DNA from 2 places in the Shewanella sp. SW32 genome. Region 2 is predicted to be linked to the other one. Evidence: riboswitches for the same ligand, from Rfam matches in the RefSeq annotation. Region 2 holds a riboswitch; the other holds the start of a gene.
What was found. A riboswitch is a leader RNA that binds a small molecule or an ion and turns the genes downstream of it on or off. The one in region 2 is predicted to bind cyclic di-GMP.
Positions count from the first base shown of each region.

Region 1: linked by a shared signal. The riboswitch ahead of L5M28_RS21275 (glycosyl hydrolase family 18 protein) and the one ahead of gbpA (N-acetylglucosamine-binding protein GbpA) in region 2 are both predicted to bind cyclic di-GMP.

Region 1 is NZ_JAKKSJ010000050.1:5,578-11,901, reverse strand. Features, by position in the region: gene L5M28_RS21275 (glycosyl hydrolase family 18 protein) at 1-2,243, opposite strand, end outside; cyclic di-GMP riboswitch class I at 2,357-2,445, opposite strand; gene L5M28_RS21270 (ROK family protein) at 2,796-3,581, opposite strand; gene L5M28_RS21265 (aminopeptidase P family protein) at 3,975-5,762, shown strand; gene L5M28_RS21260 (HD-GYP domain-containing protein) at 5,936-6,324, opposite strand, start outside.
Region 2 is NZ_JAKKSJ010000036.1:2,811-9,134, forward strand. Features, by position in the region: gene L5M28_RS18790 (S46 family peptidase) at 1-544, opposite strand, end outside; gene L5M28_RS18795 (aromatic amino acid transport family protein) at 826-2,052, opposite strand; gene gbpA (N-acetylglucosamine-binding protein GbpA) at 2,615-4,060, opposite strand; cyclic di-GMP riboswitch class I at 4,184-4,283, opposite strand; gene L5M28_RS18805 (TMEM165/GDT1 family protein) at 4,694-5,248, shown strand; gene norR (nitric oxide reductase transcriptional regulator NorR) at 5,299-6,324, opposite strand, start outside.

The DNA of each region.
Region 1 (6,324 bases), on a different contig from region 2:
GCGCTCGCATCTAAGGCACCATCGGAAACCAGCACACTCAAACCATAGCGGGTCGCTTCGGTAACATTGGGGCCAGTAACCACTAACGTGGCACTATTTTGCCCGATTGCCGACACGCCTGCGGGCACAGTCCAAGCGTAGGTTAAGGCATCACCATCTGCATCGGAGGCACTCGCTACTATACTGACGGTTTTACCCGCTTCAACTGTCGTAGTCGGAGCCAGAGTCACTACAGGTGCTTGATTAGGCGTATCAGCCTTGTTGGTTACTGTCACTGAATCTGTGGCAGATAACCCTTCAGGATCGGTGACTTTAAGGCTAAAACCATAGGCGACATCGGTTTGGGTTGCTCCCAGTTGAATAGTCGCATTCGCCATATCCGCATTTGCGATGGCAATTGTTGGGCCAGACACTTGCGTCCAAAGATACGTCAGCGCGCTATTCTCAGGATCGCGCGAACCGCTACCATTGAGCGTCACATCGGCGGGACCGGTGACATTCACATCCGCGCCAGCATTGGCAATGGGCGCTTTATTCACTGGCGGAGTGGTGCCTTCACCATGACCTAAACCTTCGTGCATGGCATTCAGAATGTCACCATTATCGGCATCAAGCTCCCACGCAAAAAGCCCACCAAGTTGATTAGAAAGCACATATTGCCCCTTGGCTTTAACTGAACGAGCATCATCGAAAGTGATTAAATCGCCAGTAGATGCCTTGAACAAAGATGGCGCTTCAGCTGTTTCGTCGTAACTGTAAGTCCAACCGCTTCCCATGTAGTCATTCGCTATCTGACGATAATCTACCACACCAGCTTCCCAAGTACCTTTCACTTTGCCCGTTGCCGTCCCTGTAAAAGGATTATTACCACTGTAGCCATTCACACCTGTCCAGCCGCGGCCATACATAGCGGCACCGACCACAATTTTCCCTGGGGTCACACCTTGGCCTAACAGCGCATTAACGCCATTAGCTGTGGTGTAACGGGTATTGGGATCCCAACTCGCTTCATGCAGATTGGTTTGATGGCCGAGTTCAGTATTAGTCCAACCACCATTAAAGTCGTAACTCATCAAGAAGATGTAATCCATGTACTGCTGAGCAGCCTGATAATCGACTTTTTGAATTTTATCGTCACCTGCGCTAATAGCAGAGGTCAGCTCATAGGTACGACCCGTTTCGGCGCTTAGTTCATCAAGCATTGCCCGCAGTTCACGCATCAGAGTCACATAGGTTTCACCGTCATTGGCATTACCTAAATTTGGGTTAGCGCCATTCCCCCCTGGAAATTCCCAGTCGATATCTACGCCATCGAAGAATTTCCATGTCTGTAGAAACTCTTTCACCGAAGCGACAAAGATATCGCGCTTGGTTTTATCACCGAAGAAAAAGAAGGGATCCGAGAGGGTCCAACCACCGACCGAAGGTAAAATCTTCAAATCTGGATGTGCTTGCTTAAGTGCCATCAATTGACCGAAGTTACCTTTGTAAGGATCTGAATGCTCACTGACTCCCGCCTGCGGTATTTGAATCGCCGCCCAAGGATCGTGAATCGCAACTTTAAAATCACCACGACCACTACAGGCACGTTGCAACGCTTCGAAACTGCCTTCGATTTCTTTCAAGCTATCATTGATGCCATTACCACCACAAATTGGGGTAAAGCCATATAAAATATGGGTTAAGTTTTGCGCAGGTATCTTATCGACCGGAAATTTACGGCCGTATACGCCCCATTCGACAAAGTAACCTCCCACCACTTTGCCTGATTTATTCGCATAGGGACGGTTGTTTTCTTTTAGGGGAGCATTGAGTGGTACTAAATGGCTGCCGTCGGTATCAGCCACGAGGATTTGTTTAGCATCACTCGTCGTACAACCATCGCTGTTACACAGTTGTACTTGCATCTGATAACGGCCGCCCTTGTTCACCTTAAAGTTAGCGGTTCCCGACGCGCCAGATGGGCCTTCCCAAACTACACTGCCGTTGAGCAACACTTGGGCTCTATTGCCCACATCGCCACTCCAAAGGTTCCAACTGACGGAGACATCGGCGGCATCTTTCACCGTAACCAATTGATTATAAGCGGTAGCCGCTTGATTCACTTCAATAATAGCGAACTTAGTTTCGCCCCAACCTAAAGTCGGTTTACCGGGCGCCGCTGCAAAAACGCTGGCACTGATGGTAGATGCCAGCGCTGATGCCACTAGCAAGGCTGATGTTGAAATTTGAGTCTTGAACATGAGATATCCCTATTGAATTTTTATATGAATCAATAAGGCAAACAAAGCGTAGACAGGAAACAGCACTCTCTTAAAACCATGCAAAACAACTGACAACTGCACGAAGAAAAACCTGTGGTATCCCCGCTATCATAGGTACAGACGAACCCTTAGACCGGAGGCTTTGCGTCCCAGTTTTTCAACTGGTTTGCCTTTTACACACAATGACAACGTTGTCATTGCAAATATCAGCATAAGCGTAAGCGCAATAAAATTGCAACAAAATATTATCAACTGTGTTATTGGCTAAAATCGTAAATAGAAATAGACATCTGATAATAAAGGAATTATGCAAATTAAACTATCGCTAATATTTACTTTGGGTAATGAGGATTATCTGAATACTTTAAAAATAAAAAAACAGGACTCGATATGCCAAAGGCATCATAAGTCCTGCTTTATATTTCACAATTTACGTCGCTTATGCTGCTAAACCTCAATCACTAAACATTCATGGCGCAAACCATTGTCGAGCAACATGATGATCCTTATGCACGGGGTTATTTATGATCCTTATGCACGAGGATAGTCCCTTGCGAGCATCACTGATAAACCGCGGCAAACCAAGGTTTCCATATCATCGACACGATTGATTTTCATCTCAGCTAAGGGCGCGCTCAATGCCATTTGCTTTAAGCTTTCGAGGCAGCCTTTGTAGTAAGGAGCGCTATTCATCATACCGCCAGCAAGCCAAATTCGATTGGGATTAAATAAATTAACCGCCCACGCTAATCCCATGCCGAGATAACTGCCCGCGCGATATAAATCATCCTGAGTGGAGATTTTGCGGCTGCGCACTGAATCGCCACTGGCCAGTTGCTCTAAACTAAACTCACCAGATTCTGTCATCACGCGACAAGGCCCCAACTCCCCCGCCACGCCCGTCGCTCCCGTAAAGACTTGTCCATTAAAAGCAATAGACATACCGATCCCAGTGCCGCACATGACCAATAACTCACAGGCATATTTGGCATCACAAGTCGCTTGCATACCCGCATCGATATCGTTGCAGATAAACTTAAGCTCACCCTGGGTTTTGACTGTATCGAAGCTCAATCCATTGAGTCCGGGTAAAGATTTACAAGAAACCAAACGATTATTTTGTACCAGTCCAGGTACGGCAATCGCTAGTTGGTAATGCTGTAAATCATAATCACGTTCAAACGCCGCAATTTGATTATTTAACTCTTCAATTTTAAAACCTTCACCTGTGGGGATTTTATATTGTTCTGTATGCCCCGCGAGCTGAAGTTCGAACAGGGCTTTGGTACCGCCCACATCTATTGTTAGTATTTGCATCGCTTACTCCACTGATACATGTGCCCCACTCTGACCCCGAGTAGAGATGGCAAATGTTAGCATAGGGTCCAAATGTTAGCGATTGAATAAAACTTAAGTTGCTAATTTGTAAGGAACAAGTCCTAATTAAAACATGACCAACCTTTTATTTAATTCACTTTTCATGCTCAAAATCACATAAATAAATTAACAACAAACCCCATAACCTCAAGCGTCTTACCTGCACAAATTCACGATTGTATACAAAATCCTTTATTCGCTACCCTTGCATCTAGCGCGCTAGACTTGCGATAATCCGAGCCGGTTAAAACTCAAATCAACATAAACCTACTCATCCTTAGTCGATCTTCGCCTACCGACTCGCATAGCATGCCAGTCTCTATTGGAGCCCATATGTCACAATCAATCGCTAACCGTCTCGGTGCTATTCGTAACGAATTAACATCTGCTAATCTCGATGCTTTTATTATTCCCCGTGCCGACGAATATCTGGGCGAATATGTGCCAGCACATAACGAACGTTTGTACTGGGCAACCAACTTTACCGGTTCGGCGGGTATGGCTATCGTATTGAAAGATAAAGCCGCAATATTTACCGATGGCCGCTATACGGTTCAAGTTCGTTTGCAAGTCGATGCCACACTTTTCAGTTATGAAAGCCTAACCGATACACCACAAATTGAGTGGTTATGTGACACGCTACCAGCAGGGTCTCGCGTTGGTTTCGATGCGCGCTTACACACCTTAGCTTGGAATGAAAATGCCAAAGCAACCTTAAATAAATCCCAAATCGAATTAGTTGCAGTTGAACAAAACCCTATCGATTTGCATTGGCAGAATCGGCCAGCACAGTCGAACGCGCCTATCACTTTGTTTAGCAACGAGAGTGCTGGTAAAACCAGCCTGCAAAAACGCATTGAAATTGGTGCCTTAGTAAAAAAAGCCGGTGGTGATGTTGCCTTAATCGCCGCCTTAGATTCTTTCTGCTGGCTACTCAACATTCGCGGCAATGATGTACCGCGACTACCCGTTGTACTCGGCAGTGCTCTGCTCCACGCCAATGGCGATATGCATCTCTTCACCGATTTAAGCAAACTCCCAGAGGGCATTGAGGAGCATGTTGGCGCTGGCGTAAGCTTTAAGGGCGAGGCATCTCTTGCCGATACACTCGCCAGCATGCAGGATGTAAAACTACTGGCCGATCCGAATTCTGCAAACGCTTGGGCACAAAACATTGCCCGTGAGGCAGGAGCAAAATTGATAGCTGGAATCGATCCTGTCGCTTTACCTAAAGCGCAGAAAAACGCCGCAGAACTGGCCGGCATGCGTGCCTGTCATGTCCGCGATGGCGTCGCAGTGAGTCGATTCCTTGCATGGCTCGATGCCGAAGTGGCGGCCAATCGCATGCACGATGAAGCCACCCTTGCGGATAAATTGGAAAGCTTTCGCCTAGAAGATGAGCGTTACCGCGAGCCAAGTTTCGACACGATTTCAGCTGCCGGTCCTAATGCCGCTATGTGCCATTACAATCACAACAATGGCACACCAGCCATGATGACAATGGACAGCATCTACTTAGTGGATTCTGGCGCTCAGTATATTGACGGCACGACAGATGTGACCCGTACCATTGCGATAGGTGAAGTGACCGATGAGCATAAAAAAATGGTCACGCTGGTGCTAAAAGGTCATATCGCGCTAGACCAAGCACGCTTCCCGAAAGGCACTTCAGGCCAGCAGCTCGACGCCTTCGCCCGCCAATATCTATGGCAACATGGCTTTGATTACGACCACGGCACAGGCCATGGTGTGGGCCACTTTTTAAGTGTGCACGAAGGTCCACAGCGCATAGGCAAGAATGTTAACGCTATTGCCCTGATGCCAGGCATGGTGCTTTCCAACGAGCCGGGTTACTACCGCGCCGACGATTTCGGTATTCGCTTAGAAAACCTCGTCGTCGTTCAGCACTGTGAAGCACTTAAAGGGGCTGAGCGTGAAATGTATGAGTTCGATGCACTGACGATGATCCCTATGGATGCGCGCCTTATTGATAAGAGCCTGTTAACGCAAGGGGAAATAGACTGGTTTAATGCTTATCATCAGCAAGTCTTCAATACACTTTCTCCGTTAATGTCGGGTGATGAATTGGCTTGGTTAACTCAAGTGACTAAAGCAATTTAGCACTCCGCTGATAAGTAGCGATTTAAGTCGTTATATTAGTCACTTACACACTATAAAATAGAACGCCCAAGGCAATTAGCATTGGGCGTTTTTTTAGCGCTATCTGTGTGTTTTAAAACCCACGTCTTATTTCAAAACCATGATTTCAAAACACGATTTAAAAACATGAGTCGCTAAACCATAGTAGGTTGTGCCATCGGCTGGTAAGCATCATCCAGCGATGCTTTAGACAACACTTCAAAGTCCTGATGAATTTCAATAAAACAATCGACTAATTCAGGGTCGAAATGCTGACCTTTGCCTTCAATAATTAAGTCGATAGCCTCTTGGTGGCTAAAGGGCCGCTTATAACATCGGGGAGAAGTCAGCGCGTCATAAACATCAACTAGGGCCACTATCCTCGCCGAAAGCGGAATATCTTCACCTTTCAAACCAAGGGGATAACCACTACCATCCCACTTTTCATGGTGACCCGAGGCAATATCGCGGCCCATCTGAATAAAAGTACATTGGGGCGCATATTCCAACAAACTGCGTAGCACTTGTCCCCCGATCACAGGAT
Region 2 (6,324 bases):
GTTTAACCAGATAATATTCGAGACCACCGTGAAAGCTATACACTTGGCAACGGTAACCATCTTCTTTTTCACATTCAGCAACTAACGCTTTTTCTTGGCTTTCAATGCCTTGATAGAAGGCGCTGCCCACTTTACCTTCAAGTCCGTTTTTAACTCGCTCAGTGACATTAGTGACATCTTCAGTCACATAGACACGTGAGCCAGGGGTCGCAGGTAATTCATCGGCGAAGGTCTTAGCTAAAAAACCATCCTGCAGCAGATTTTTCTCAGGAGTGGAATTGTATTGAATTGCCCCATAGGCACAGTGATGGTTAGTCACGACTAGGCCCTTTGGCGATACAAATGATGCAGTGCAACCGCCAAGGCTTATCACGGCATTCATCGGGAATTCGGTGAGTTTAGAAATCGATTTTGCATCAATTTCAAGGCCTTTTGCTTTCAGCTCATCAGCCATAGCAGGCAGTTGATGGGGCTGCCACATACCTTCGTCAGCCTGTGCGCCAAAACTAGCGGCCACGGCAACTGTGAGTAACCATTTTTTCATTGTGTTAAGTCCGTTTTATGTGAATGAAGCCACGCGCAAGCTGGGCCATTTTCTCGTTTTAATAGCGTTGTTTTAATTTTAAATAACTGTGCTAAAACCCAGCATCACTCGCTTTAAAACCTAAAAAGCAAAAAGTCAGGCCGGGGCCTGACTTTATCACATGCGACACTCTCTATAACAGACTCTGAAAAACTCGCTTACAAAGCAAATACATTAATAAGCATTATTGGTTTAAGTCTACTCAATTTCAGCCTTTCATGTTCTTAATTTTGAACTAGAGATTAGATAACAATAATTATAATAAAATTGAATAATTCTCTGACTTGCTCAAAAAAACCTCCCACAAATAACTGAGCACCAATAATAATGGCCCCCAAGATACCGGCAAGACCGAGCGCAAATGTGCCGCCTACAACTTGATATCCTTGAGGCTGTATTTGACGCTGACGCAGTGCCATAACAATTGGCAAGAAGATGATCATCACGACCAATGGTACGGCCGCAAATCCCAGTACCGCCACAAAGCCTTCAGGCAAATACAAGGCACACAAAACAGGCGGAATAAAGGTCAGTAACCAAGTTTGAATACGGCCGGCAAACGTTTCTTTGGCACGAGTTAATTCGGCGATAAAGTCATATAAACTTAAGGTCACACCGAGGAATGAAGTCACTAAGGCTAAGTCAGCGAATAATGAAATACATTTGCTGATCCAAGGCGCATGAGCAATATCCTGCAATGCCGTGACGAGTGAAGGTAGTGAACCTTCAAAACTATTCACCTCATATCCGCCTACTGTGCCTAAAGTCACCAATAACCACAGAACATAACAAGCAAGTGGGATAGTCGAGCCGATTAACAACACCTTACGCAGTGATACCGCATCGCCATCAAGATAACGCACTAAAGTGGCGATACAGACGTGGAAACCAAACGAAGTAAACACCACGGGAATTGCCGCCATCCAATTGCTGGTCATAGACTCGGCAATCGCGCCAGTTGCCATGCTAGCAATACTGACTTCGGGCAATAAAAATAATACCACCACCACGAGCAATAGAATCATTAACGAAAATAGGAAACGTGAAACTTTATCGACCCAAGCAACACCTAGCGCCGCAAAGCCACCGAGCACCAGTGTAAATAACAACACTGCGACTTGATTATCGAGCACGATATCGAACATGTTCTTCGCTTTAAGCACTAATAACGAAGAGCCGCCGGTGAGATAAGCCGCGGTCAAAGCAAATAATAAACTCAGGAAAGAAGCACCTTGAATTATTTGACCTTTTTTACCCAGTAACTTACCCGTAATAGCATGCACGTTATCTCCCACGCCAGTGCGTAAGTTAATTTCGAGCATAAGTAATGAGGTATAGGCGGACACGCCCCAAATAACGACGAGTAACACTAAAGCAGGGATAATACCTAAAGCCGCAGTGGCTAAAGGTAACGCTAACATACCTGCGCCAATGGCCGTCCCGGCAACGATGGCGATCGAGCCTAACATTTTTGAATTCACACAATAGTCCTGTTCAATAATTAATTATTATTTTATTTGAGTAAGATTTGAACCGATAAAGCCTTGCGTCTTAAATCGAAATAAGCGACACATCACTTAAAGCATCCAATCAGATCTCGACCTAGCAGATCAATTGGCCCCAATAGCTTTTGAATGTTTCAACCCAGTAGCCATTGAGGCTAACTAAATCGATTATTGAAAAATGGCATGACTTTCAATTGTGATAGCCCAAATTAATGTACCGATATAAGCATCGATTAAATAGATAGTTTGGGACATTAACAGAGCCAAACCCAGTGGGCAAGCCAGTTGTGAACAAAGAAGGGTAGCAAACGGTACGGTAACAACTTAATAGCGCTGTGATAAACGAAAATAAACAAGCCAACAAAATCGCTACCTTTGTTGAGAATACCTGTAATCTTGTATTAGGCTCGAATCAAAATAAAGCCGGTCTTTTTCCATCCGATGCAGACAAAAAGGGCTTAAACACAGCAAATATGTTTAAGCCCAATCACACCTTTTTGAAGCTAGGTTAGCTCAAAAAGTTAATTTACAGCTCAGTCCACGCCATAGCCCAAGAAGCGCCAACACCTGGCTCAAATCCTGTGGCAGAAGCCGACCACTGCACGCAATAGCCGCTATAAGGGAATGGCTTACATTGATACACTTTGCCATTTTTAGGCTGTAACACTGTAGTACCTGCAACGTAACCTTTCACGCCTGCTGGGAATACAAAATCAGCTTCTGGTGCAGGAGCTTGATCCTTTAAGAAGAGATCAAAGTTCTGCTGAATAACATCACCTTGTTTAGGCTCAGCTTTTACCTGCAAATGATAATGCCCAGCTTTAGGCTCAACGACGTCTAACACTAAGCTAGCACTGGTATTGTTAACAGTTTGGCTCACAAAACCTGACGCTGTGCCATCATGGCTAAACAAATACGCTGACACTAGCATCTCGGCGTTACTGGTCACATCAAAGTTGACCTTCGCCGCACCATCGATAATTTGATAATCGTCGGCAAGTGAAGTGACTTCTAAGCTGTTGCCCGGAGCAGGAGCTAAATCAAATCCTACTTCGACACGCTCAATACCTGAGTTTTTCGCTGTAAAAATGTCGTTTTTGCCATACACAGGCTCAATCACACCCGATGCATTTTTTTGTCCCGCTTTTAACTGGGACTGCTGGGCATTAATCGCGCTCGCTAATAGGAAAGGCCAATTTTGTTTATCACCTTGAGTCCCATCACTAATGGTAATGACTGTTTGCTTAGCCGCTTGCTCACCATTGGCGTCAAACACCCGGGTCATCACTTTATCGCCTGCTTTTAGATCGAGTGACGGATTGATATCCCCGACATCTTGCCATTCACTCGGCACAACAGGACCCGAGCCCAAGTTCACATCGATAGCATTGTAGAAACTATTCGTCGTATCTCCCACTTCCCACACGGCCAAGATCACTTGATAACCACTGCGACCTTCTGGCACGTAACAGTCATGGGTCACTAACTTAGGCGGCTGTTCCATACCACCATCAACTACGCAAAAGGGTGCTAAGTCAAAGCTCGCTCGGCTCAAAGCTTGGTTTGGGTTCCAATCTTGGCGAGTTAAATAGTAACGCCAATTACGGGTGACATGGTTTGCTGTGAACTGCCAACTGAACTTATTCCAGCCCGCTTTAATATCCGTCTTTGCCCAACGGCTCGGACTTTGTTCATCCAAAGGTGAAAAAGCACCATTGCCAGCACTCGCCAATTTGCCATCAGCAGGACCTGATTCAGGAAAACCCGATGGCCCCTCAACACTTTGCGGCTCCCATTGCACCGCGCCACAATTGGCATTTTTACCTGTTTTACAGGCATATGAACGCGATTCAGGTGCCACAACATAACCGTGCGCCTGCGCAGAGATACTCACAAACGCATTCGTCGCCATTACTGCCGCGGCCAATAAACTCAATTTAGAAATAGGGGAAAAAACAGTAGGATTTGCCACTTTAATGCACTCCATTGATTGCCTATCATCCTAAACATAATGATAGGCTTAGATATAAAAGTGGTATTTGGGCAAACAACAGCATTAAACAGCAGTCGTTTATCTTTCACAGAAATCGAATTCTGCGGCAACTCCGCTATCTTAGTTCACTAAAAAATCCATTTACAACCTTAGACCGGAAGCTTTGCGTCCTAACTTTTCAATTAGTTTGCCAAATACAGTCGTTATCATTGAGTCACTACGAGTTAACAGTATGTAACCAAGTAGAAATGACTTGGCTAAATTAGCAACAAAAGACAGCGTTGTCAAAAAATAATTCATTTATATTCATTAAGTTACAGAATGTGGATCGGTATTTTTCTGACACCCGTCAAACATTTATCAGCACCTACTGTTATAAACTCGTGCTTGAAACTAAATCTTACCTAGGTATAATGCCCACCTCGCTTCGGGGGAGTAGCTAACTGGATTTCGAGCCATCGTCATCTAGGGTGAACATCAACATACTTGGCAACATGCCATGGTGTTCACAGCAAATCATCGATTTGCCCAGCAAGACCTGAGCACAATGACCGCACCTAGGGGTGGACGGTTTATTGTGCTTATGTCATAACCACCCCTAAAGGATCACACTTGGAAGCCCTACTTGCCTCAACCTTTACGGTTGCTATCGCCGAAATTGGTGATAAAACTCAATTACTTGCACTAATCCTCGCAGCAAGATTTAAAAATAAAACCGCCATTATTCTAGGTATTTTGCTGTCGACATTATTTAACCATTTTGCCGCAGCTTGGATTGGCCAATGGGCGATTAACTGGGTAAGCCCAGATCTGGCACGTTATTTAGTGGCTGCGTCCTTCTTTGCAATCGCTCTTTGGGTGTTAATCCCCGATAAAGTCGATGCAGAAGAGAGCCGTTTCTATAAAATGGGCCCCTTTCTCGCCACTTTTATCCTGTTTTTTATCGCCGAAATGGGGGATAAAACGCAAATCGCAACTGTGGTATTAGCCGCAAAATACGATTCATTAACTATGGTGGTTGCTGGCACAACCTTAGGCATGCTGCTTGCTAACGTACCCGTAGTGATCGCAGGCCACTTCAGCGCCGAAAAATTGCCTATGTTGTGGATACACCGTGGCTGCGCCGTATTGTTCGCACTCTTAGGCGTAGCAACACTGTTCTTCTAAGAATCGAGGCTGGGGTTTTGCTGCAGAATAAAATCTCTTCACGCAATATTTTATTCTTTTAAACCTAACCGTTTTGCAAGTCGGTGCAAATTACCTGTATCGATTTGCAATATTCTTGCACACGCAGCCCAATTTTGTTGATTCGCGGCTAAAACTTGACGAATAAGTTGACGCTGATATCTCTCAGTCGCAGCCTTAAGCCCCAGCATAACACTAGAATTATCTTGCGATTGTCCCTCACGACAGGCCGACTCAGACCTAAATGCTAATTCAATGGCTGGCGTTGTGGCATCTGATGGCCTATCTTCGTCGACTGTTCTGTGTGCTTGATTCATCAAAGAATCGAGCTGAAAATGTTTATCACTTAAGCTGATATAAGCCGTTTTTAGCTCGGCTTTCGCCAACACCGCAGCCCTGTGTATCGCATGCTCTAGCTCACGCACATTACCCGGCCATGTGTATTGCTCTAATAACTGCTGCGCTGCGGGTGTGATATTGATATGGGTGAGTCCTAACTTCGCTTTACAACGTTCAAGAAAAAAACCTGTCAGCATAACAATATCTTGCCCACGCTCTCTTAATGGTGCTACGTGGATAGGAAATACGCTCAACCTATGGTAAAGATCGAAACGAAAGCGCCCTTCCGTTGCCTCTTGGTGCAAAATTCGATTAGTGGCGGCAATAATCCGAGTATTAACTTTTAGGCTCTTATCACTGCCCACTCGCTGTAATTCACCGTATTGTAAAACCCTCAATAACTTAGCTTGCAGCCCCAAGGGAAGCTCCCCGATTTCATCTAAAAACAAGGTCCCCTTGTCAGCGAGTTCAAACTTGCCTTGCCTATGACTGATTGCCCCCGTAAATGCCCCTTTTACATGCCCAAATAACTCGCTTTCGGCGACGGACTCCGGCAATGCAGCGCAGTTCAAATAGATAAGTGATTTATCGGCTCTGGTCGATTGATTATGTATCGCCGCGGCCACTAACTCCTTACCCACGCCAGTTTCGCCGGTAATTAATACCGATAAGTCAGTGCCTGCCACGGCACTTATCTGCTGCTTTAGCGATTGGATCTG